2 linked regions of the Salmonirosea aquatica genome follow. Each later gene encodes a partner of the first gene's protein in a complex. Links are inferred from orthologs where the notes say so. Each region holds a gene or a part of one and is shown in the gene's direction. Other genes may lie near its edges. The genes, in order: scpA and meaB.

Region 1 (11,129 bases):
CGGCCTTGACCCAGGCGATTCCCATCATAACTAAACCAGGAACCTGATTTTTTGACGATATCCAGTTCAACGGCCAGGTCGATAATTTCACCGGCCTTGGAAATTCCCTCACCGTACATGATATCGAACTCAATCACTTTGAAAGGAGGAGCCAGTTTGTTTTTGACCACTTTCACACGGGTACGGTTCCCCAGGATATTATCGGCGCTCTCCTTAATCTGACCCACGCGCCGGATGTCGAGACGAACGGAGCAGTAGTATTTCAGGGCATTACCCCCCGTAGTGGTTTCGGGATTGCCAAACATAACCCCAATCTTTTCACGCAGCTGGTTGATGAAGATGCAGCAGCAACCCGTTTTGCTGATGACACCGGTAAGCTTACGTAAAGCCTGCGACATCAGACGCGCCTGGAGGCCCATCTTGCTGTCACCCATTTCGCCTTCCAACTCGGCACGGGGCACGAGAGCAGCCACGGAGTCGATCACGATAATGTCCAAGGCACCGCTACTAATCAGATGCTCAGTAATTTCAAGAGCCTGCTCGCCGCTATCGGGCTGCGAAATAAGTAGATTTTTGGTATCGATTCCCAGTTTTTCGGCATAGGAACGGTCGAAGGCATGTTCGGCATCCACAATAGCAGCAAGGCCGCCTTTCTTCTGGGCTTCAGCAATGCAATGCATCGCCAGGGTAGTCTTTCCTGACGATTCAGGACCATAAATTTCGACCACGCGACCGCGGGGCATACCGCCGATTCCCAAAGCCAAATCCAGACCCAGCGAGCCGGTTGAAATAGTGGGGATATCCAAAACCTTGCTATCGCTAAGGCGCATTACGGTACCTTTCCCGTAGGTTTTGTCTAATTTCTCGAGTGTCGTTTGCAGGGCCTTAAGTTTGCTGTCTGCGTCAACTGCTTGTGCCATAAAGGAAGTTTGAAAATTTTGTTTGAAACATAAAAAAGGCGGTCGAATGTACGTCCCAACCGCTTCCGCATTGTATTGAATTGAAGTGTAAATATATATTTAATTATTGACATAGCCAATTCATTCTTGTATTATAATCAATACTTTTTTTATGCCTATGCAAGACCCTCTGAATTACTATTTCAGCGGTTCCTGACCTTCTGCATTTTGCCGATATTTTATTGATTGTAGCCAACAGAATGTCCTGCTTCGCACGAAAAAAGGCCAGAATTAGACTCAAGCATACCGCTTTACGCATAATCGCTAGCCACCTGTTTTCCTATGGAATTAAGGATCAGGTACCTTACTATTTTTGTATATTTCTGCTGTATGATATGAGGCAGGTGGGAACGCTGCAATCGGGCTAGCGCCTACATGCCAGGCTGTATTCTGCCAAACTGGGGATGTGAGAGCTAGGGAGATAGGGCAGAAGGCCGCTAAACGTACCCCCTCCTATAAAAACTGGGAATTGAACATAGTCAAGATCAACGCCTGGGCTTTGCGTATAAATAAATTATTCAAAAAAGAACACCAGTTTCCTGGAAACTGATTATGCTCATCTCTTATGCGATTTCAGGCCTCTATTTTTGTCAAAAAAATATTCGCCTTCAATTGTCTTTTTTATGGAAATCTTCTTGTTCTTCGTTGCCCACTGGTACCTTTCTCTGCTTATGCAGACTTTTTTTCTGCATCGCTACGCCGCGCACAAAATGTTTACGATGAGTCCGGTCTGGGAAAAGTTTTTCTATACCCTTACTTGGATTTTTCAGGGATCATCGTTTCTGAGCCCTTACGCGTACGGGGTCATGCACCGGCTGCACCATGCCTATGCCGACACCGAAGAAGACCCCCATTCGCCGGGTTTCTCGAGTAGCGTAGTGGACATGATGTGGAAAACCAAAAACTACTACAACACCATTTTGAATCATCAGGATACTATTGAGCCGAAATTTAAAAGAGGGGTACCTCACTGGGCGTTTATGGAGCGGCTGGGCGACTCCTGGGTTTCGCGTTTAGGCTGGGGGGTACTTTACACACTTTTTTACATACATTTTGCCACGGCCTGGTGGATGTTCCTGTTGCTGCCTATTCACTACCTGATGGGCCCCGTGCATGGCGTGATTATCAATTGGTACGCCCACCGATATGGTTACGTGAATTTCAAGGTGGACGATACGGCGAAGAATCTGATACCCTTCGATTTCCTGATGATGGGCGAGTCCTACCACAACAACCACCACAAGTTCGGCGGCCGGGCCAATTTTGGCATCAAATGGCATGAATTCGATCCTACCTACCCGCTCATCAGGCTATTAAACGCACTACACGTGATCAAGCTGAAAGCCAATAACGACTTGAAATACATGTAAAAGCAGTTCTTGGAAAGTCGATTTACTGCCTGGCCTTTGCCCGATTAATGCGCACCAGCTGCATGAATTGGCAAGGCTTTTTTGTGTAGGTTTTGGGCAAAGCAGAAATGATCCTACATTTGACCGGCCAACCGCCTTTCAGATTTTTCGGGCGGGTGATTTTAAACTTACTGCTTCGAATATGCTCAAAACCATTGCCTGGGGGACCTTACTGGTACTCATTCTTGTAGGCTTGTTTTATCGTAATGAAATCCGCTATGGCTGGTGGCAGGCTTCGGGGCAAATCCACATTCTCAGGAACGTCCAGGATGTGGAGGAAGTCATGGCTGATCCAGCCTTCCCCGATTCGCTCAAACGGCGCATCGCGTTAATTCAGGAAATTAAAAAGTTCGGCGTGGATTCGCTGGGGCTCAATCCTTCGAAAAACTATACGACATTCTACAATCAGCACGGTAAGCCCATTCTGTGGGTCGTGACGGCATCGGAGCGGTACAAACTGGCCGCCAAAGAATGGAAGTTTCCGCTGGTGGGTACCTTTCCCTACAAGGGGTTTTTTGAGGAGGAAAAAGCCAATCAGCAGGAGGCTGAACTGATTCAGGCGGGGTACGACACGGACATTAATGAAGTGTCGGCCTGGTCGACGCTAGGGTACCTTAAGGACCCCATTTTATCCAGCATGTTGTACCGTTCTCAGGGTAGCCTGACGAACCTGATTTTACACGAATTGACCCACGGAACGCTTTTTGTGAAAAACAATCTGGAATTGAACGAGAACCTGGCGAGCTTCGTTGGCGATTGGGGAGCGATCCGTTTTCTTACCTACAAATACGGTCCGGAATCAGAAGAATTGAAAAAATACGAATTCTCCAAAAAGTACAACGATGCCTATTCGCAGCATATCTTGCGGGGAGGTCGGCAACTGGATAGTTTGTATGCCACGTTCAGGGATCAGAAAGTGGAAGTACGGAAGGATACCCTTAAAAGGAATCTGATTCGACAGATCGTTTCCTCGGCCGATACACTACTGGCTGGTCAGGTGACGTTCAGTAAGAAAGCCGATAGCACGGAAACCAAACTGCCGAATAATGCGTATTTTATAGGGTATCAGACCTATAAGTCGAAGCAGAACACATTTCGAAAAGAGTTTGAGCAAAAATTTGGCGGGGATTTTAAAAAGTACATGAAGTATCTGAAAGATAAGTACCCATCCCTGTAAGAAAGCCCTTCACAGCTATGAAAATTAGGGAACTATGAAACACAAACAGCTAATCATCTTAATCTTTGCAGGCCTGGCGCTGGGCGTAACCGCCTTCCGGATGAAGGACACCTACCGTCAGGTTCCCAATAGTAGTTTTGGTACCGGCGAACGCATCGAGTACCGCGTGCATTACGGATTCATCAATGCGGCGGAAGCGAAAGTGGAGGTGGCCAATTCTTTAGTGAGGGTCAACAATCGTCCCTGCTACCGCGTGAACGTCACGGGCCGCACCGTAGGAGCTTTTGATCTGGTGTCGCGGGTGCGTGACCAATGGCGGTCCTACATCGACACGTCGGCTATTTTGCCGCAGATGTTCCAACAGAATATTGAAGAGAACAAGTACCGGAAACAGGAAACGCTGACTTTCAACCACGGTAGCGACGTAGTGTACCTGGACGACAAGGAAGAAAAAAAGTCATTCAAGGTACCTGATAATGTCCATGACGTGATCAGCGGCTACTATTTTCTGCGTACCATGAATTTTGACCGCCTGAGCGAAGGTCAGTTGATTGAGGTACCTACCTTTTTCTCAGGCGAGGTGTACCCCATGCGAGTACGGTACCGGGGTAAGGACGTAATCAAGACGAAGTTCGGGAAAATTCGGGTCATCAAGCTCAACCCGGTCATGCCTAATAACAAGCTGTTTAAAGGCGATGATTCGGTTCGTATATGGGTGTCCGACGACGAAAACAAGGTACCCGTAAAAGTGGAAGTGGATTTGTGGATCGGGGCTTTGGAAATGGATTTGAAGTCGTTTAAAGGCTTACGTAACGACTTTACCTGGATGTAGAGAAGGGATAAGCTTGTGAAATTTTAATTCGTCCGCTATTGCTACGTGGCGTCAATGGCGGAATGTTCTGAAAAGCAACTTTCGTATGTTCTGAAGCTGCCTGAATGGAAAAGGCAGCTTGTTTTTTTTCAGGGAAATGAAGGTCTGCTGACTGGCACCGAAGCTTTGGTAGAACTGAGCAATACTAGGTACCTCAGGACTTTCAAAATCAAAGGCTTCTATCCGTCCGGCTTTTTCCTGAAAGTAACGATCCAATAAAAAAGTCCGGGCATTGCCCTTGCGCCCTACCGCATCGGCCGCATTGAAAATGTAGATTCCCATTCCTTTATTTTCCAGAATCATGATGCCCGCGTGAATCTTGCCGTGTCGATAGGTATACCGGATGAGTGCTACTTTCTTTTCCTGCAAAAGTTGGATCAGAGTTCGTAATAGTACGTAAGCACTTTCGTGTATACCTTGAATCTGGATAGCGTGATTTTCTTTGAAAAGCTGGATCAGCGGTTCGATATCGTCTGATTCAACCCATTCCCAAAGATACTTCCTGGATTTTTTTAGATTTTTTGTCCGATCAACTGTGTACTCACTGGCTAGATCGACATAGGATTTTTCCAGATTCAGCCAATGGGTTGTTTTTTCCAGTACCTCGAAATCTGGGCAGGTAGGTAGGAGCCGGCGAAGGGCCACCGTATGGCAAGGGTGAAAATCATATACCGAAATATAGGGAAAATGCCGGCCAAGGCTTCTGAGAAAAAACTCTACTTGACTTTCCGAAACCTCTTCTCTTGAAAATAATCCCAGATACTGACAGAACAACGGCTGCTGCACGAGGGCCATGCCCCACTTCGTGCGAACAGGGAGCGGCATTACAGTTCTATACTTACAATGAGGGATAAGTTGATGAACAGAATTGAGGGCGCTATCTACCGTCAACTTTCCACTATCAACTAGTACAAGGGCCTGCCAATGGGGAGAAACGCAGTCAAGGTACCAGGTGTAAGCGTACACTACAGAATGTCGGGCCTCGTCAATCAGTGCATTCCAGGCCCGGTCATCGATTTGATCACGTTTCAGCAGAATCGGCTTATTCACCTATTTGAAGTAGCTGCGGAGTTTTTGCACCGTTTCATCTACGTCCGGGTCGGAGCCCATCAGCTCGTTGATGCTCTGGATGGAGTGAATTACCGTGCTATGGTCGCGTCCCCCAAAGTGGTAGCCGATGGATTTGAGAGGCAGGTCAGTATATTCCTTGGCCAGAAACATGGCCAGCTGGCGCGGGTACACACTTTCTTTCTTGCGGCTTTTACTTTTCATATCGGCCACGGTTATTTCAAAATGGTCGGCCACCACTTCCTGAATGGTATCGATGGTCACTTCCTTTTCTTCATTCAGGACAATGTTTCTGAGCGTATTCTTGGCCAGTTCCACGTCGATCTCCCGGCGCGTCAGCGAAGCCTGGGCCATCAGGGAAATGATAACACCTTCCAGTTCACGTACGTTGGAATTCACGCTGTGGGCCACGTATTCGATCACATCATTCTCGATGAAAATGCCCTCGGCCTGTAATTTTTTCTGAATAATGGCAATCCGGGTTTCGAAATCAGGAGTTTGCAGATCGGCGGTCAGACCCCACTTGAAGCGCGACAGCAGGCGGTCCTGCAGGCCCTGAAGTTCGCGGGGAGGACGGTCGCTGGTCATGATGATCTGCTTGCCGAGCTGGTGCAGGTGATTGAATATATGAAAGAAAGTATCCTGCGTTTTTTCTTTACCCGACAGAAACTGCACGTCATCGATTACAAGGACATCCACTTTCATGTAGAAATCCGTGAAATCCTGCAACACATTATTTCGGATCGAATTGATGAACTGGTTGGTGAATTTCTCGGACGAAACGTACATCACCACCTTCTCATTGAAATGGTTGCGGATGTAGTTGCCGATCGCCTGCACGAGGTGGGTCTTGCCCAGCCCGACGCCTCCGTACACCATCAGCGGATTAAAGGAAGTCAGGCCAGGGCGTTGCGCTACCGCGAAGCCCGCCGAACGGGCCAGTCGGTTGCAGTCACCCTCGATGAAGTTGTCGAACGAATAATTCTGGTTGAGGTAAGTGTCAAGCTGGAGCGAATCCTGATCCTTGGGTGGGGTTGAATTAAGCCTTGGATCGGTCTGGAAATTATCCGGTCTTGAATTCTGAGGGTTTTTGGTAGTCGGTACATTGACTGTCAAGGGCTGGTGACGCTCCGTGCCGGGATCTACAATAATCGAGTATTCCAGCATACCATCACGCCCGATGGCGTAATCGAGTGCATCGCGCAGCAAATGAACAAAATTATCTTCCAGCCACTCATAAAAGAACTGACTCGGCACCTGAATGGTAAGCACCTTCCCGCTTAGGCGCAGGGGACGGATCGGCTCAAACCATGTTTGGAAGCTCTGATCCGGGATATTCTCCTGAATGATCCGAAGGCACTTGTTCCATACAATGTCCACTTCGCGCGGAGGAGCAACTCTTTCCAAGGTGAAACTTAGCTGATCTGGTGTCATGTTCAATTTCGGGGGAGGCAAAGATAGCAAAATGATCCCGTGTGCTGCCTAAAATTTGTTCCTGAAATTACCATTGAAATAATCATAAATCAAGCCGCTTGATAAAACTAAAGGAATAGTACAATCCCCGAAAAGGACAATTGGAAATCGGCCTACCCGGCAATAAAAAAAATGTAATACCAAATTCGTAGATTTGCTTGGATGCGAAAAATCATCCTGTTTTTTAATCAATTTTTTTTGTATGGAGCCCTCCTTTTTATCGGAATTTTCAGCATTGCCTAAGAATAGTTGGCAACAGAAGCTCGAAGAAGAATTGAAAGGCCGCTCCTTTGCCGAGGTACAGCATGAGGTTGCCAATCATCTGACGATGGCACCTTATTACGTGGCCGCTGACCTAGCTGGCTACGCGGTTTATAAGGAAATACAGGCTTGCCAACGGCAAACGCCCGGCTGGCTTACCCTACCGGTGATTGATTTCGAGGTTCCTAATGAAGTCAATCAGCGCATCAGAAATCAGTTGCAACAGGGTGCGGATGGGATTTGGCTGGATTGCGGTAGTACGCCGCTGAGCCATCTGGAACTGACTAAAACCCTGCACACAGTCCGATTGACTGATACGCCCGTTTTTCTGGATAGTCCGGAGGCTGCTCCTGCAATCATTAGTGAATTGACGCAGGGATCAAGCTACTACCTGAAAGGTGGCGTCGTTTACGATCCGGTAGCAGATTGGATGCGAACCGGACAGAATTTTTCAACGGCTTTTGATGGGATTGCTCAGGGAATGGCTTTAACGAAAGCCATGCGCGAGTTCCGATCTTATAAGGTTGAAAGTCATATTTTCCACGAAGCCGGGGCCGATGTGGTGCAGGAACTGGCATACACGCTGGCTTCTTTTGTTACGTACCTGGATCAATTGACCGAACGGGGCGTTTCGCCGCTACTGGCGGCCAACCGATTTGTTTTCGCTATTTCGGTGGGTACTGACTACCTGACCGAAATCGCAAAGCTGCGGGCGTTAAGATACCTGTACCAAAAAGTTACCCGCGCCTATGGCCTGCCCGACGAACTTTGCCAGGCATACATTCAAGGACAAAGTTCACGGTTGTACCAATCGGCTCATTCTTCGCATACCAATATTGTCCGGCAAACGGCCGAAGCCATGAGCGCGGTAATGGGAGGCTGCGACGCGCTTAGCATTTTGCCTTACGATGCTGCTTTCGCTGAGCCTTCCGAATTTTCGGAGCGTATGGCTCGGAATATTTCTTTGGTGTTAAAAAACGAAAGTTACCTAGATAAGGTAGCCGATCCGGCAGCGGGTTCCTATTACCTAGAAATCTTGACGGCCCGGTTGGCTGGGGAAGCTTGGGCAATTTTTTTGGAAATAGAGTCAAAAGGGGGCTTGCCGAAGGCATTTGAACAGAACTTCATTCAGCAGGCAATCGAGCATTCCTGGAATCAAAAAGTGGCCGAATTTCAAAACGGACGCGTGATGGTAGGGGTAAATAAATTTCAGGAAAAAAATGAAGAGGTACCCCTGTCGGTGAAAATAAGAGCGCAAAATGTTACGCCCCATTGGGAATACGGTTTACTGAAAGCAAGAACGTTGGTTGAGGTTGCAGGTACCTATGAGCAATAAAGTATGAAGCCGAACTTTGAGAAAATAACTAATCCTGAACTGAAGCGGAGCCAGGGTGCCGATTCTACTAAACCGTATCCGACTTCGGAAGGTATCAAACTGAAAGCCAACTACGGAGCGGAAGATTTGACCGATGCCGGGCATTTGGATTTTGGAGCCGGGGTACCTCCCTACCTGCGTGGGCCCTACGCCAGCATGTACGTACAGCGGCCCTGGACCATCCGGCAGTATGCGGGCTTCTCGACCGCCGAAGAATCCAATGCTTTCTACCGCCGTAACCTGGCCGCCGGGCAAAAAGGCCTTTCCGTGGCCTTCGATCTGGCGACGCATCGAGGCTACGATTCGGATCATCCGCGCGTGGTGGGCGATGTGGGTAAAGCGGGGGTGGCCATTGATTCGGTGGAGGATATGAAAATCCTGTTCGACCAGATTCCGCTCGACCAGATGTCGGTATCCATGACCATGAACGGGGCGGTGATTCCGGTGATGGCATTTTTCATCGTGGCCGCCCAGGAACAGGGGGTACCTTTGGAAAAACTTTCGGGTACTATTCAGAATGATATTCTGAAAGAATTCATGGTGCGCAATACCTACATCTACCCGCCCGCGCCCTCCATGCGGATCATCGGGGATATATTTGCGTACACGGCGCAGCACATGCCCAGATTTAACTCCATCAGTATCAGTGGTTACCACATGCACGAGGCGGGTGCTCCCGCCCATCTGGAGCTTGCCTACACCCTGGCCGATGGCTGGGAGTACCTGCGCACCGGGTTGGGGGCAGGGTTGGACATCGATGGTTTCGCGCCGCGGATTTCATTCTTCTGGGGCATCGGGATGAACCATTTCATGGAAATAGCCAAACTGCGGGCGGGAAGGGTACTTTGGGCCAAAATTGTAAAAAAACTCGGTGCCAAAGATGACAAATCCATGGCACTGCGGACACACTGCCAGACGAGTGGATACAGCCTAACTGAGCAGGACCCATTTAACAACATAGCTCGTACGGTGATTGAGGCTACAGCGGCGGTGCTGGGCCACACGCAGTCGTTGCACACCAATTCACTGGATGAGGCGATGGCCTTACCTACCGACTTTTCGGCCCGGATTGCCCGGAACACACAGCTTTTTCTACAATACGAAACCGATATTTGTCATGCTGTGGACCCGTGGGGAGGCTCTTACTATCTGGAGTACCTTACTCACGAATTAATTGAAAAAGCCTGGGCCCTGATCGAAGAAGTGGAAAGTCTGGGAGGCATGGCGAAAGCCATCGAAACCGGACTTCCCAAAATGCGCATCGAAGAAGCTGCGGCCCGCAAACAGGCCCGCATCGATTCGGGAAAGCAAATCATCGTGGGCGTCAATAAGTATCAGACTGATAGCCAACAGGACATTGACGTACTGGACATTGATAATAAAGCCGTCCGTGAGTCGCAGATTATCAGGCTGAATGAAATAAAAAGCACCCGAAACCAAACAAGGGTAGAAGGTACCCTGGCGGCTCTGACTGTTGCCTGCCGTGAGGAGGGAGGCATGGACATGCGCAGTAATTTGCTGGCCCTGGCCGTTGAAGCCGCACGCGAACGAGCCACTCTGGGCGAAATCTCCGATGCCATGGAGCAAGTTTTTGGTCGATATAAAGCTACCATAAGATCCATATCCGGCGTGTATAAATCCGAAGTATCCGACGATGAAAATTTTAAATTAGCCCGGGAAATGGCCGATCGATTTGCCGAACTCGACGGTCGCCGCCCCCGTATCTTGGTAGCCAAAATGGGCCAGGACGGTCACGACCGGGGCGCCAAAGTCATCGCCACCAGTTTTGCCGACCTCGGTTTCGATGTCGATGTAGGTCCGCTGTTCCAGACGCCAGAAGAAGTTGCCCGCCAGGCCATTGAGAACGACGTGCACGTGGTAGGCGCATCGAGCCTGGCCGCCGGTCATAAGACGCTGGTACCCCAACTGATTGAAGAACTACGAAAACTGGGGCGCGAGGACATTATGGTAATCGCCGGTGGCGTCATTCCGGCACAGGACTACCAGTTTTTGCATCAAGCGGGCGTTAAGGGAATATTTGGGCCCGGTACGGTCATTTCTATTGCGGCGCAAAAGATCTTATCGGACTTGATGGGGGAGGGGAATTAGGATAATGTAAGAATTCCTATAATCCCGCTTCCCGCTGAAATCCGCGTACCAGGGTAGTATATTCATTCACCATTTGCCGTTCCGTGGGTGCGTCCCAGCCCAATTCCCCCGCCATTAAGTCGCAGACGGTCGGCAGACAGGCCAGGGTAGCGTCCCAATCCGTAATTTCCATGCGAATGCGACGAGCCAAAAAGTCGCGGGGGGTAGCGGCCATTTCGTAGCGAGCGGCAAAAACTACCTCAGCTTTGAGGTAGGGTAGGTTGGGAAGTAGGCGGTCGGCCAGGGTAGCATCGGTCTTGATGAGTCCAACCACCCTTTCGGCCCGCGATCCGTATTTCAGAATCAGGTGTTTGCAAGTATCTTCGCCTAAATCATATTCCTGTTGAATAGTTTTCCAGGCATCGTAATTGAAATTTTCGCCACCCGC
Region 2 (10,983 bases), 3.6 Mb from region 1 along the record:
GAGTTGCCCGACATCATGCGGGCGCCCATCGGGTAGGCCAGGCCCCACTTGGCCGTAGCCTCGGTGTCGGCCTGGCGGACTTCGGGATGGTTGGCCAGGCCCAGGTAGTTGTTCAGGCTCCAGTTGAGTACCTCGCGACCCATGAACTGCATCCGGGGGCCGAGCTCACCTTCCAGCATCGGAAATGAAAAATAGTGGTGGCTGTTCAGCATCTTGGCGGGCGTACCGATGGGTCCCCAGTTGTCACGCAGTTTCTCAAAAATATCCACTTCGTACTAGTTTATATGGGTTATTGAATGATTTTAATAGCAATTAAGTGCAAAATTAGAAAAAATATTGACATAGTATCAGTTTCCTTAGTGTCAGAACATTAGGATACCCCTGGTCGCGTCTTTCATCCCAAAGGCTTCTGAATTTGTGGCAAAATCATAAAAGTGTGTTCCCAGCCAATTCTCTATGGAATCCTATTTAAATGTAAGAAAAAAAATCAATGTTGCGCGGCCTGTACGCAATTTGCTACATTTGGCTGATCGCATCAGGCTAGAAACCACCTGCACTTATCCCTTCATTGAAAATTAAAACCGGATGCCCGAGATAAAAAAAATACTGGTTGCCAACCGGGGCGAAATTGCACTGCGGGTCATGCGTACCGCGCGCGAAATGAACATCGCCACCGTAGCCGTATACAGCGAAGCCGACCGCCTGGCCCTGCACGTACGCTACGCCGACGAGGCCGTATGCATTGGCCCGCCACCCTCGTCAGAATCGTATTTACGGGGCGACAAAATCATCGAAGCGGCCCAGCGGCTGGGTGCTGATGCCATCCATCCCGGCTACGGTTTTTTGTCTGAAAATGCCGCTTTTGCCCGTCAGGTACGGGAAGCCGGGCTTATTTTCATCGGCCCTTCGCCCGAATCCATCGAAGTGATGGGCAGTAAGCTGGCGGCCAAGCAGGCTGCCGCGCAGTATGACATTCCGATGGTACCCGGCACCGCGGGAGCCATCACTGACCGCACCGAAGCCAAACAGATTTCGGAGCAAATCGGCTATCCCATCCTGATCAAAGCCAGCGCGGGCGGGGGCGGCAAAGGGATGCGGATAGTGGGAAAGCCGGAGGAATTCGATGAGCAGATGGATCGGGCGGTGAGCGAAGCGGTGTCGTCGTTTGGCGACGGATCTGTATTCATTGAAAAGTACATCACCTCGCCCAAGCACATCGAAATTCAGGTACTGGGCGACCAGCACGGCAACATCATCCATCTGTTCGAGCGCGAATGCTCTGTCCAGCGCCGCCATCAGAAAGTGGTCGAGGAGGCGCCATCGGCGGTACTTACCCCCGAAATCCGGGAAGCGATGGGGCGCAGCGCGGTAGAGGTAGCGCGAGCCTGCAACTATTTTGGGGCCGGCACCGTGGAGTTTATCGTGGATGAGGCGCTTAATTTTTATTTTCTGGAGATGAACACCCGCCTGCAGGTAGAACATCCGGTGACTGAGCTGATTACGGGCGTGGACCTGGTGAAGCAGATGATTTACATTGCCGAAGGGAAAGAGCTACCCATCAGGCAAAAGGATCTGACTATCCATGGCCATGCCGTGGAGGTGCGGGTCTACGCTGAAGATCCCGCCACCAACTTTTTGCCCGACGTAGGTACCCTGCAAACCTATGTCCGCCCACAGGGGAATGGGGTGCGCGTGGACGATGGCTTCGAGCAGGGTATGACCATTCCGATCCATTACGATCCGATGATTGCCAAACTGATCACCTACGGACAAGACCGGGCGGAGGCAATCCAGAAAATGATCCGGGCTATCGATGAGTATCGAATTTCGGGCGTGCAGACGACCCTACCCTTTTGTCGCTTTGTCATGGAACATGAAGCGTTTCGTTCGGGGAAATTCGATACCCACTTTGTGAGCAAATACTTTACATCTGAAAATCTAAAGTCCGAACCTGAACCCTTCGTACAGGAATTGGCCGCTCTGCTAACTGCCCGTTTTATGGCAAAGGTACCTGCCTCCCGGCCACCGGTAGCCGCCGCAGGTACCACCAGTAAATGGAAATCTCGGGGGGGGTGAGAAAATGCTACGAAATTCTTCCCAAAATTTACGTATTTTTGCGGTCTTATTTTTGTGTGGGTGCCACCTTGGGCGGCACCAGGTACCTGTCTCCGCCTACCTCGGCACCTTGACGCACCCTGTTTGAACATTATATATTGCTGATAAAAAGCTATGAAGCTATCCGAATTTAAGTTTGACCTTCCCCAAAGTTTAATTGCCCTCCATCCTGCCGACCGGGGCGAATCGCGCCTGATGGTCGTACATCGTGATACCGGAAAATTTGAACACAAGACCTTCGGCGACATCGTGGACTATTTCGATGATGGCGATGTGATGGTAATTAATAACACCAAAGTTTTTCCAGCCCGCCTGTTTGGCCAGAAAGAAAAAACCGGTGCCAAAATCGAGGTTTTTCTCCTGCGGGAATTGAATCGCGACATGCGCCTTTGGGACGTACTGGTAGACCCCGCCCGTAAGATTCGGGTAGGAAACAAACTATATTTCGGAGACAGCGACCTGGTGGCCGAAGTCATCGACAATACCACCTCGCGGGGCCGTACGATCCGCTTCCTCTACGATGGCTCGCACGACGACTTCATGAAACTCGTGGATCAATTGGGCGAAACTCCGCTACCACCTGAGATCATCTCACGCCGCAAGGTGGAGAATGCCGATCGCGAAAGGTTCCAGACGATCTACGCCGAGCATGTCGGTGCCGTGGCTGCGCCTACTGCAGGTACCCACTTCACCAAGGCCATTATGAAACGCCTGGAAATCAAGGGTGTAGGCTTTGCTCCTATTACACTCCACGTGGGCCTGGGTACCTTCCGCTCAGTAGATGTGGAAGACTTGACCAAGCACAAAACCGACTCGGAGAACTTCCAGATCACCCAGCCCAGTGTAGATATTGTCAATGCGGCGTTGGACGCCGACAAGCGCGTGTGTGCCGTAGGTACCACCTCATTGAAAGCCATTGAATCGTCGGTTTCAGCCAGCGGACATCTGAAAAGTGTGGAAGGTTGGACGGATCGGTTTATTTTCCCCCCCTACGAGTTCAAGCTCGCCAATTCCATGATCACCAACTTCCATCTGCCGGAATCTATCCTCCTGATGTCAGCCCGTGCATTCGGAGGCAATGAATTGATCAAAGAAGCCTACAAATTAGCCATTAAGGAGAAATATAAGTTTTTCACGTACGGCGACGCGATGCTGATTCTATGAGTTGACAGCTGGCTGACAGGGGATGCTTTGGCAAATTTATTTTGGCACAGGCTCCCACACTAGCTTTATAAAATTCTCAAAATCAGTCATTTATTAAAAATAAATAAACTAAATTATATTGGGTACATCAACGCTCCGCGGTCAACTGTTCATTATCCACTGAATCAATTTGCCATCATCGTCGCGGGCGGCAGCGGGAGCCGCATGAACAGCGATCTGCCCAAGCAGTTTCTGCCCATAGGCGGCCGTCCGGTCCTGATGCATACGCTGGCGGCTTTTCGGGCTTACTCCGAGCAACTGTCGATCATCCTCGTTTTGCCCGAAAATCAGGTTGAATCCTGGAAAACCCTGTGCACTCATTACGATTTTGTGCTCGATTATCAACTGGTGGTCGGGGGAGAAACGCGGTTTCACTCCGTGCGGAATGGCCTCGCCCGTATTCATGCTCCGGAAGGTTTTGTGGCCGTACACGATGGGGTACGGCCTTTTATATCCACAGAAATAGTAGCGGCAAGTTTCAGGAAAGCTTCTGATGCCGGAACTGCCGTAACCTGTGTACCGCTCAAAGACTCGGCCCGGCAGCTACTGCCCGACGGCGGTAATCAATCCGTAGACCGCACCGCCTACCGCCTGGTGCAAACCCCTCAGACCTTTCGCCTCGACTGGATGCGGCAGGCCTTCCAAGCAGAGCCGATGCCTCATTTCACTGACTGCGCTAGTGTGTTGGAACAGGCAGGGTACCCTATCCATCTTATCGAAGGGTCTTACGAAAATATCAAAATCACCACCCCCGAAGATTTGGTTTGGGCGGAGGCTTTTTTGCAGAAAAGGAAGGCGGAATTTTAGATTCTAAGTTTCAGCCCCCCAAACCAGATACTGCTTTTTTCAGAAAGCTATTTTGATAAAAAACCCCATATTTTTGTCAGAAAGACGAAGCTAGTCCGGTATCCAAAACTCTTTCGATGCGCCCCCGCCTTACCGTTGACTTGTATATAGAAGGAATTCTGGCCCGGAACCGGTCTATCCTGAGTCAGGCCATTACCCTGATCGAAAGTCGATTGCCCACTGACCGCGCCTTGGCCCAGCGGGTGTTGGAAGGCGTCCTTCCGTATACGGGCCATTCGTTCCGGATCGGAATCACGGGGGTACCTGGGGTAGGTAAAAGCACCTTCATCGAAGCATTTGGCCAGCATATCACCTCACTGGGTAAAACGGTGGCCGTGCTGACCGTAGATCCCAGCAGCCAACGTTCGGGCGGAAGTATTCTGGGCGATAAAACTCGCATGGAAACCCTTTCTCATAACCCACTGGCGTACATTCGCCCTTCGGCGGCGGGCGGTTCGCTCGGGGGGGTGGCGTACCGTACCCGCGAAGCGATGCTGCTGTGCGAAGCAGCGGGCTTCGAGGTACTTCTCATCGAAACCGTGGGGGTAGGTCAGTCCGAAACGTTGGTACATGAAATGACGGATTTTTTTCTGCTGCTGATGCTGGCGGGTGCGGGTGATGAATTGCAGGGTATCAAGAAGGGCATCATGGAAATGGCCGATGCGATTGCAATCACCAAAGCCGACGGACCCAATCGCTCCGTGGCGGAGCGGGCAGTCAACGAATACCAGAATGCTTTGCATCTGTTTCCGGTGGCTGAATCGGGCTGGACTACTCGGGTGGTAACGTGTTCAGCTTTGGAAAAGGAGGGGATTGAAAATGTTTGGGAAACGATGCAGCGGTACGAAAGCTTCACCCGACAAAATGGTTTTTTTACCAAAAACCGACAGAACCAAAATCTGGATTGGTTGAAAAGTCATATCCGTCAGGCCTTGGAAGAGCGATTTCTGAATCATCCCGAAATCAGGGCACAGTGGCTGGCCGCCGAGCGGTCCGTACAAGCAGGCGAAGAACTCCCGTTGTCCGCGGCCGAGCGGTTGTTAAACCTATTTTTTACATAGCCTCAGTGCCGATCGATCGGTTAACCTTTTACTTAAAATATTGGCCCGACTACTTATTGTGTTTCGCCATTCAATAATCCATTAGTACCTTTCGCATCCTATTTGAATAATATTGTAAATTAGTTCAACTGTCCATTAAATCTATTTGTATTAGTTATGAAAAATTCCCTATTATCAACACGTGGTTCGGTACATACCACATTGCTTATGGCCCTTCTGGTCATGGCAGCCCTGGTTGGCTGCAAAAAGGATTCAGACCCCTCGCCCAGCGGTAGCGACGGGGTAGAAGGCAACTGGCAAATTACGGGCATCAAAGTATCTCCGGCCCAAAACGGTATCACCGACTTTGTTCCGCTTATTAACGCATTAGCCGGAAATGACTGTTTTACGCGACTCACGCTAATCTTCAAAGGGGATGGAACGATTGATGGCAAAGCTCCGGCTGGTTGTGAAAGCGCAGAAGAAACTGCCTCAGATCAGGTAGGAATCGAAGAGACCACCACCTGGAAGGTGGAAGGGAACAAACTCATTTTAACCACGGGTACTGACCGTACAGAGTATGATCTCAGCGTCAACAAAAGCACCATGAGCCTATCACAACAGGAGGTTGACGCGGGTGTAACCTACACCTATACACTCGAGCTCAAAAGAGTGTAGGAAAAAACCAGATTGAGGTATTCCAAAAGAAAAGACCGTATCCAAGCAGGATACGGTCTTTTCTTTTGGACTTTGTCTTCTACCCTTCCGCCAGTGTTTTCTCGACTTTTACCAACCAAATCAGTCCCACCACACCCGAAAGCAGGGTACCTACCATGATGGCCAACTTGGCTGTATCCTGCAAAACAACATCGGCAAAGGATAGGCTGGTGATGAAAATGGACATCGTGAAGCCGATCCCGGCCGTGAAGCCCAACCCAATGATGTGCCGCCACCGCAATCCGGTGGGCAGTTCGGCCAAGCCCAGTTTGACCACCAGAAAGGAAAGCAGGACAATGCCCAACGGCTTTCCCAGAAACAGGCCCGAAATGATACCCAAACTGAGCGGTGCCGTCAATAGCCCAGCTACCCCACCAGCAGCCAAGACAATACCCGTGTTAGCCAGCGCGAAAATAGGCATAATAAGATAGTTAACGGGTTTGTAGAGGGCATGTTCGAGGTCGTCCACCTCATCCAGCGGAATCGTCATAGCGAGCAGTACCCCGGCGATGGTGGCGTGTACCCCCGATTTGAGCACAAAGAACCAAAGCAGAAGGCCCGGCAGAAGGTAAAAAATGAACCGGCGAACCTTGAAATGATTGAGCGCAAAAAGGATGGCCAGGGTACCCCCTGCGTACAACAACATGGTGGTATCAATCTCATGGGTATAGAAAATTGCAATGATCAATACCGCGATCAGGTCGTCGATGACAGCGATGGCTGTTAACAGTACTTTCAGTGCGAAAGGTACCCTATTGCCCAGTAGTGAGAGCATGCCCAGCGAAAAGGCAATATCCGTTGCCGTGGGAATGGCCCAGCCATCCACCGCGGAGGTACCCGCGTTGAAGGCCAGGTACAGGGTAGCGGGCACAATGGCTCCGCCCAGGGCCGCCACACCCGGCAGCAGGGCTTGTCTGAGTTTGGAAAGCTCGCCTTCCAGTAATTCGCGCTTGATTTCCAGCCCTACAAAAAAGAAAAAGATGACCATCAGGCCATCGTTGATCCAGTGCCCAATGGTTTTTTCAAGGGGAGGTACCCCTACCTTTATTTCCCAAAAAGAAAGAAACGATTCCCCTCCCGCCGAGTTGGCCCAGATCATGGCAACCACCGTGGCAATCAGTAATAAAATACCCGACAGGCGGCCACTTTCGGCCAGATCCAGAATGGGGTTTATGATTGGGTCCGTTACGGGCCGAACCGCTTTTCTGAATTGTACTATCTTTCTTTTTCTTTTCATCGATGCAGCGTGTCAACTCGTGTGGTCACAGACAATCACCCATTTCCCTTTGATTTTCCGCCATAGCAGGGTGTAGTGCCCCCCACATCGCCGGCTTCGGGACGGGTGAGGTGCCACTTACCCACCACGAAGGCCACACCTTTGCCCGGAAATGACAGGTGCAGGATATCGAATTTGAGGGTACCCATGGTGGCGCGGTCAGGATATCGCTTCAGGTACCCCTGGTAGGTGTTTTCATAGCCATAGGTCACGCCGTTTTTACCCACAAACATGAGCGAGTCCGATTCCCAATAGCCCTGCATGAAGGTGTCGATATTTCCGGCGTTCCAATCGTTGGTCTGGCGGTCGAGGGTACCTAGGATAAGCTTCCGATCGCTGTCCGACTGCGCCATCAGGCCCGTGGTAAGCAGAAGCATCACGAGGGTTAACGTAGTGTTTTTCATAAATTATACGGATTTTTGTGTTTTGAGGGGCGTAGTTTAATGCTAGCCACAGGATAAAAGGTGACCCAAAGGTACACTAGGAACGAACCTACTACCTAACCACCTAAAAACCTAACACCCGATTATGTTCAAGAACCTTTTCAAAAAAGTAGACCGCCAGCAGTATCCGTTTGTGGATGGACTCTACTATCTGTTCATTATCGTCTTCATCATTCTGTTATTCGTGTTCTTTTCCTAAGCGGTGGTAGACAAAAGGTATCTATTCGTGGTCAATCCTCACTCGGGCACAAAACTCCGTCGCGAAGCCGATTCAATGGCAGTATGGCTTGAACAGCAGGCCAGGAAAGCAGGCCTCACGGCCAAAGCCATCATTACGCGGGCTCGGGGGCACGCTACTGATTTGGCCGCCGAGGCCGCTGCCACGCAAAAATGGGATACCGTAGTAGCAGTAGGAGGCGATGGTACCGTCAACGAAGTGGCCCGCGGATTGCTGTTCGCGCCGACTTCGCTGGGCATCCTGCCGCTGGGTTCGGGCAACGGGCTGGCTCGCCATTTGGGCATTCCGCTCACGCTATCGGCTGCCCTGCACCATCTGTTCGAGTGCCCGAGCGTGGTAATCGACAGCGCTACTCTGAACGGGCAGCCTTTTTTCTGCGTAGCCGGGCTGGGGTTCGATGCTTATGTAGGTCAGCTTTTCGGACAGCAGCCCCGGCGTGGCCTCGACACTTACGTGCGGGTATCGATGCAGGCGTACCTGGATTATCTCCCTCAGCGAATTCGGGTGGCAGGCCGCGACACGGAGATTTTTTCCCTCAGCTTTGCCAACGCCGGGCAATTTGGCAATAATGCTTGGGTGGCTCCCCACGCCGACCTCACCGACGGGCGGCTGGAGGTATGCACGGTGACGCCGTTTCCCAAGTGGTACGGTACGGCCCTCACGTTTCAGTTGTTTACCAAAGGTCTGAAACCCTCTACTTACATTTCGTACCAATCGTTACGCGAAATTACCGTAGAAACCGAACAGCCTACCCTGGTGCATTATGATGGAGAACCCTGGCAACTGGACACCGGGCGGATTGAAGTAAAGATCGTCCCCAAGAGTCTGCGGGTGAAGGCTTGAAGGAGTGATGAGTGATGAGTGATGAATGATGAATGATGAATGATGAAAAATATTGTGTCTGATGGGGTTTACCAATTTTTTCTTCAAAATATAACTTTCAACTGAATAAGACTATGTCAAAGAAAGCACGTTCCGGGATTGTATATTCTACCGACCCTACCTATGAATACCAGTCCAATGAAGATGACGAAGCCGAGACTCTGCCTGTTGGGCAGCAGGATTTACGCGTATGGCTCGACCGGAAGGGAGGCGGCAAAGTTGTGACTGTGGTGAAAGGCTTCGTAGGTACCCTAGCCGATATGGAGGCCCTGGCCAAGCAACTTAAAAATGTGTGCGGAAGCGGCGGTACCGCAAAAGACTACGAGATTCTGCTCCAGGGCGATCATCGCGACAAAGTGGTAACCTGGCTGCAGGCCAAAGGGTACAAGGCCAAGAAGGCAGGAGGGTAAGGGGGTACCTCCTCTTATAATACCGCCGTGCTGTCCACAGGTTCCGGCACAGGCAGAGGGGCCGGCTGGGGTTGGGGTAGTTGCTGCTGCTGTTGATACATCGGGGTGTTCTGCTGGGGTACCATTGGATTAGGTAGCACTTCTACGTGCGTCACCAGGTTTTTGGTATCACCTACCCACGGCAGCACGAAGAATTTCTCTTCGTAAGTCAGCGATACCCGGCTGCCCGTTTTGATGGCTTCTTCAATTTTGGCAATAGGTTCCTTATCGCTGCCATCTACCGAAAATTCCCACTGCGTGGCGTTGAGGGTACCCCCACCTTCATAAAGTCCGCCCACATTCAGAACACCCTCGTAGGTTTTAAAGACGTACCCTTTTTTGCTGAGTTTCACCACAAAACCACCCCGTTTCCCTTCGCTATAGTACCCAAAAGTAAGGTAGTAGAACACACCGAATATTAGGAGGAGGAATATACCCAAAATAACCCATTTTCGCATTGTGGTGACGGTTGAAGGTGGAAGAAACGGTATGCCGGAAAGGAAGTCGATAGCGAGTGTCCACGGACTGATCGCTATCGAAAGCCAAACTTCGCCATTTAGCCGGATTTTTCCAAGTGCCTACTTGGCACGGATAGCCTCCACAGGATCGAGCCGGGCAGCCAGCATGGCGGGCACAATGCCCGATAACACCCCGATCACGCTCGAAACGCCTAGCCCAAGGGCTATATTCTGGGGCAACAACACGACATCCAGGCTACCCAGCGGCAGGAAAGAGAGTAAGAATACAAAAAATATCCCTACTCCGCCCCCAACCAGGCTCAGCATAACTGCCTCAAACAGAAACTGGAACAGGATAAAGTAATTTTTGGCCCCCAGGGATTTCTGGATACCGATCAGATTAGTGCGTTCTTTCACCGATACGAACATGATGTTGGCAATTCCGAAGCCCCCCACCAGAATCGAAAAGCTACCAATGACCCAACCCGCCAGTGTCAGCACACCGAATAGCCCCGATATGGCTTGGGCGGCGGCTTCGGGGCGGTTGATCGAGAAATTATTCTCATCACGGGGCTTCAGGCCGCGCATGGTACGCATTAGCCCGGTTACCTCGGCTTCTACCTCATACAATCCCTCGTCGGACTCGTAGCCTTTCACCACAATGTCGGGGTCGGGGCGTCCCGACTGGAAGAGTTTGGCGAACGCATTGTAGGGAATCAGACACTTGGTATCGGGAGCTCCGCCGAAATCGACCAGACTCTCGCCTTTTTTCACCTGTACGCCGGCCACTACAAAGCGGTTTCCGGATAGCTTAAATTCCTTGCCGATAGGATTTCCACCCGGGAAGAGTGTTTCGGCAATATCGGCCCCAATGATCGCAACTTGTCGTCCGGCATCGGTTTCAATGGGCGAAAAATAGCGCCCTTCGGCGATGGGTACGTCCGAGATTTGGTTGTATTCGTACGAAACTCCCTGGATCAGAGCATTCATGCTATTAGAGCCATTCTTCACCACCGTATTGCCTTTGAAATCCATAACGGCTACAGCAGTGGCGTTTTCCAGATTGTCGTAGAGGTACTTATACTCCCGGTAATTGGGATTGGGCCACTGAAAGTACCTCCACCAGGGGTACTCCCCGCTGCCAAATCCCCACGGCCATTTTTGTACATAAAGTACCTTATCGCCGATAAAGCTCATGCTTTCCTTGATGTTACGTTCCAGGGAGTCCACAATCGTGAACACCGCCACAATGGCGAAGATACCCACCGTCACCCCCAGCAGCGACAAGATGGTGCGGGTGATGTTGGAGCGCAGCG

What was found.
Region 2: the proteins of scpA (region 1) and meaB are in contact, whole or in part, in a crystal structure (PDB 8DPB), measured with the Methylorubrum extorquens proteins. The link is inferred for Salmonirosea aquatica from one-to-one orthologs. Residues at the interface, in SOR27001.1 of Methylorubrum extorquens: Glu577, Glu578, Asn579, Asp580, Gly581, Arg582, Arg583, Arg585, His596, Ala604, Ser605, Ala608, Asp609, Gly611, Phe612, Asp613, Val614, Asp615, Ile616, Gly617, Pro618, Leu619, Glu625, Arg628, Gln629, Val631, Glu632, Asn633, Asp634, Glu661; in SOR26638.1 of Methylorubrum extorquens: Arg20, Ala21, Ala24, Arg25, Thr28, Ser32, Arg33, Arg34, His37, Thr98, Gly99, Gly100, Ser101, Ile102, Leu103, Lys106, Thr107, Ala110, Ala113, Ile114, Asp115, Arg116, Ala118, Phe119, Ile120, Arg121, Pro122, Pro124.

Annotation. Positions count from the first base shown.
Region 1 is NZ_WHLY01000002.1:984,603-995,731, reverse strand. Bases 8,233-11,129 are described here. They hold scpA (methylmalonyl-CoA mutase), read left to right. Parts: upstream 8,233-8,557; coding sequence 8,558-10,702; downstream 10,703-11,129. Other genes in these bases: GBK04_RS05240 (glycerol-3-phosphate dehydrogenase/oxidase), read right to left, coding at 10,719-11,129; GBK04_RS05250 (methylmalonyl-CoA mutase family protein), read left to right, coding at 8,233-8,554. Outside these bases: recombinase RecA, read right to left, coding at 1-920; GBK04_RS05275 (acyl-CoA desaturase), read left to right, coding at 1,583-2,329; GBK04_RS05270 (aminopeptidase), read left to right, coding at 2,511-3,545; GBK04_RS05265 (DUF3108 domain-containing protein), read left to right, coding at 3,580-4,377; GBK04_RS05260 (GNAT family N-acetyltransferase), read right to left, coding at 4,429-5,241; chromosomal replication initiator protein DnaA, read right to left, coding at 5,467-6,918; more of GBK04_RS05250, read left to right, coding at 7,193-8,232. UniProt on the Escherichia coli protein: Catalyzes the interconversion of succinyl-CoA and methylmalonyl-CoA. Could be part of a pathway that converts succinate to propionate.
Region 2 is NZ_WHLY01000002.1:4,627,886-4,638,868, reverse strand. The notes cover bases 3,483-6,233. They hold meaB (methylmalonyl Co-A mutase-associated GTPase MeaB), read left to right. Parts: upstream 3,483-4,241; coding sequence 4,242-5,225; downstream 5,226-6,233. Other genes in these bases: nhaA (Na+/H+ antiporter NhaA), read right to left, coding at 5,962-6,233; GBK04_RS20175 (lipocalin-like domain-containing protein), read left to right, coding at 5,382-5,882; GBK04_RS20185 (2-C-methyl-D-erythritol 4-phosphate cytidylyltransferase), read left to right, coding at 3,483-4,125. In the rest of the region: GBK04_RS20200 (aminotransferase class I/II-fold pyridoxal phosphate-dependent enzyme), read right to left, coding at 1-269; accC (acetyl-CoA carboxylase biotin carboxylase subunit), read left to right, coding at 586-2,076; tRNA preQ1(34) S-adenosylmethionine ribosyltransferase-isomerase QueA, read left to right, coding at 2,230-3,279; more of GBK04_RS20185, read left to right, coding at 3,439-3,482; more of nhaA, read right to left, coding at 6,234-7,158; GBK04_RS20160 (diacylglycerol/lipid kinase family protein), read left to right, coding at 7,867-8,721; GBK04_RS20155 (translation initiation factor), read left to right, coding at 8,835-9,170; GBK04_RS20150 (hypothetical protein), read right to left, coding at 9,185-9,667; GBK04_RS20145 (ABC transporter permease), read right to left, coding at 9,788-10,983. UniProt on the Escherichia coli protein: Binds and hydrolyzes GTP. Likely functions as a G-protein chaperone that assists AdoCbl cofactor delivery to the methylmalonyl-CoA mutase (MCM) ScpA and reactivation of the enzyme during catalysis.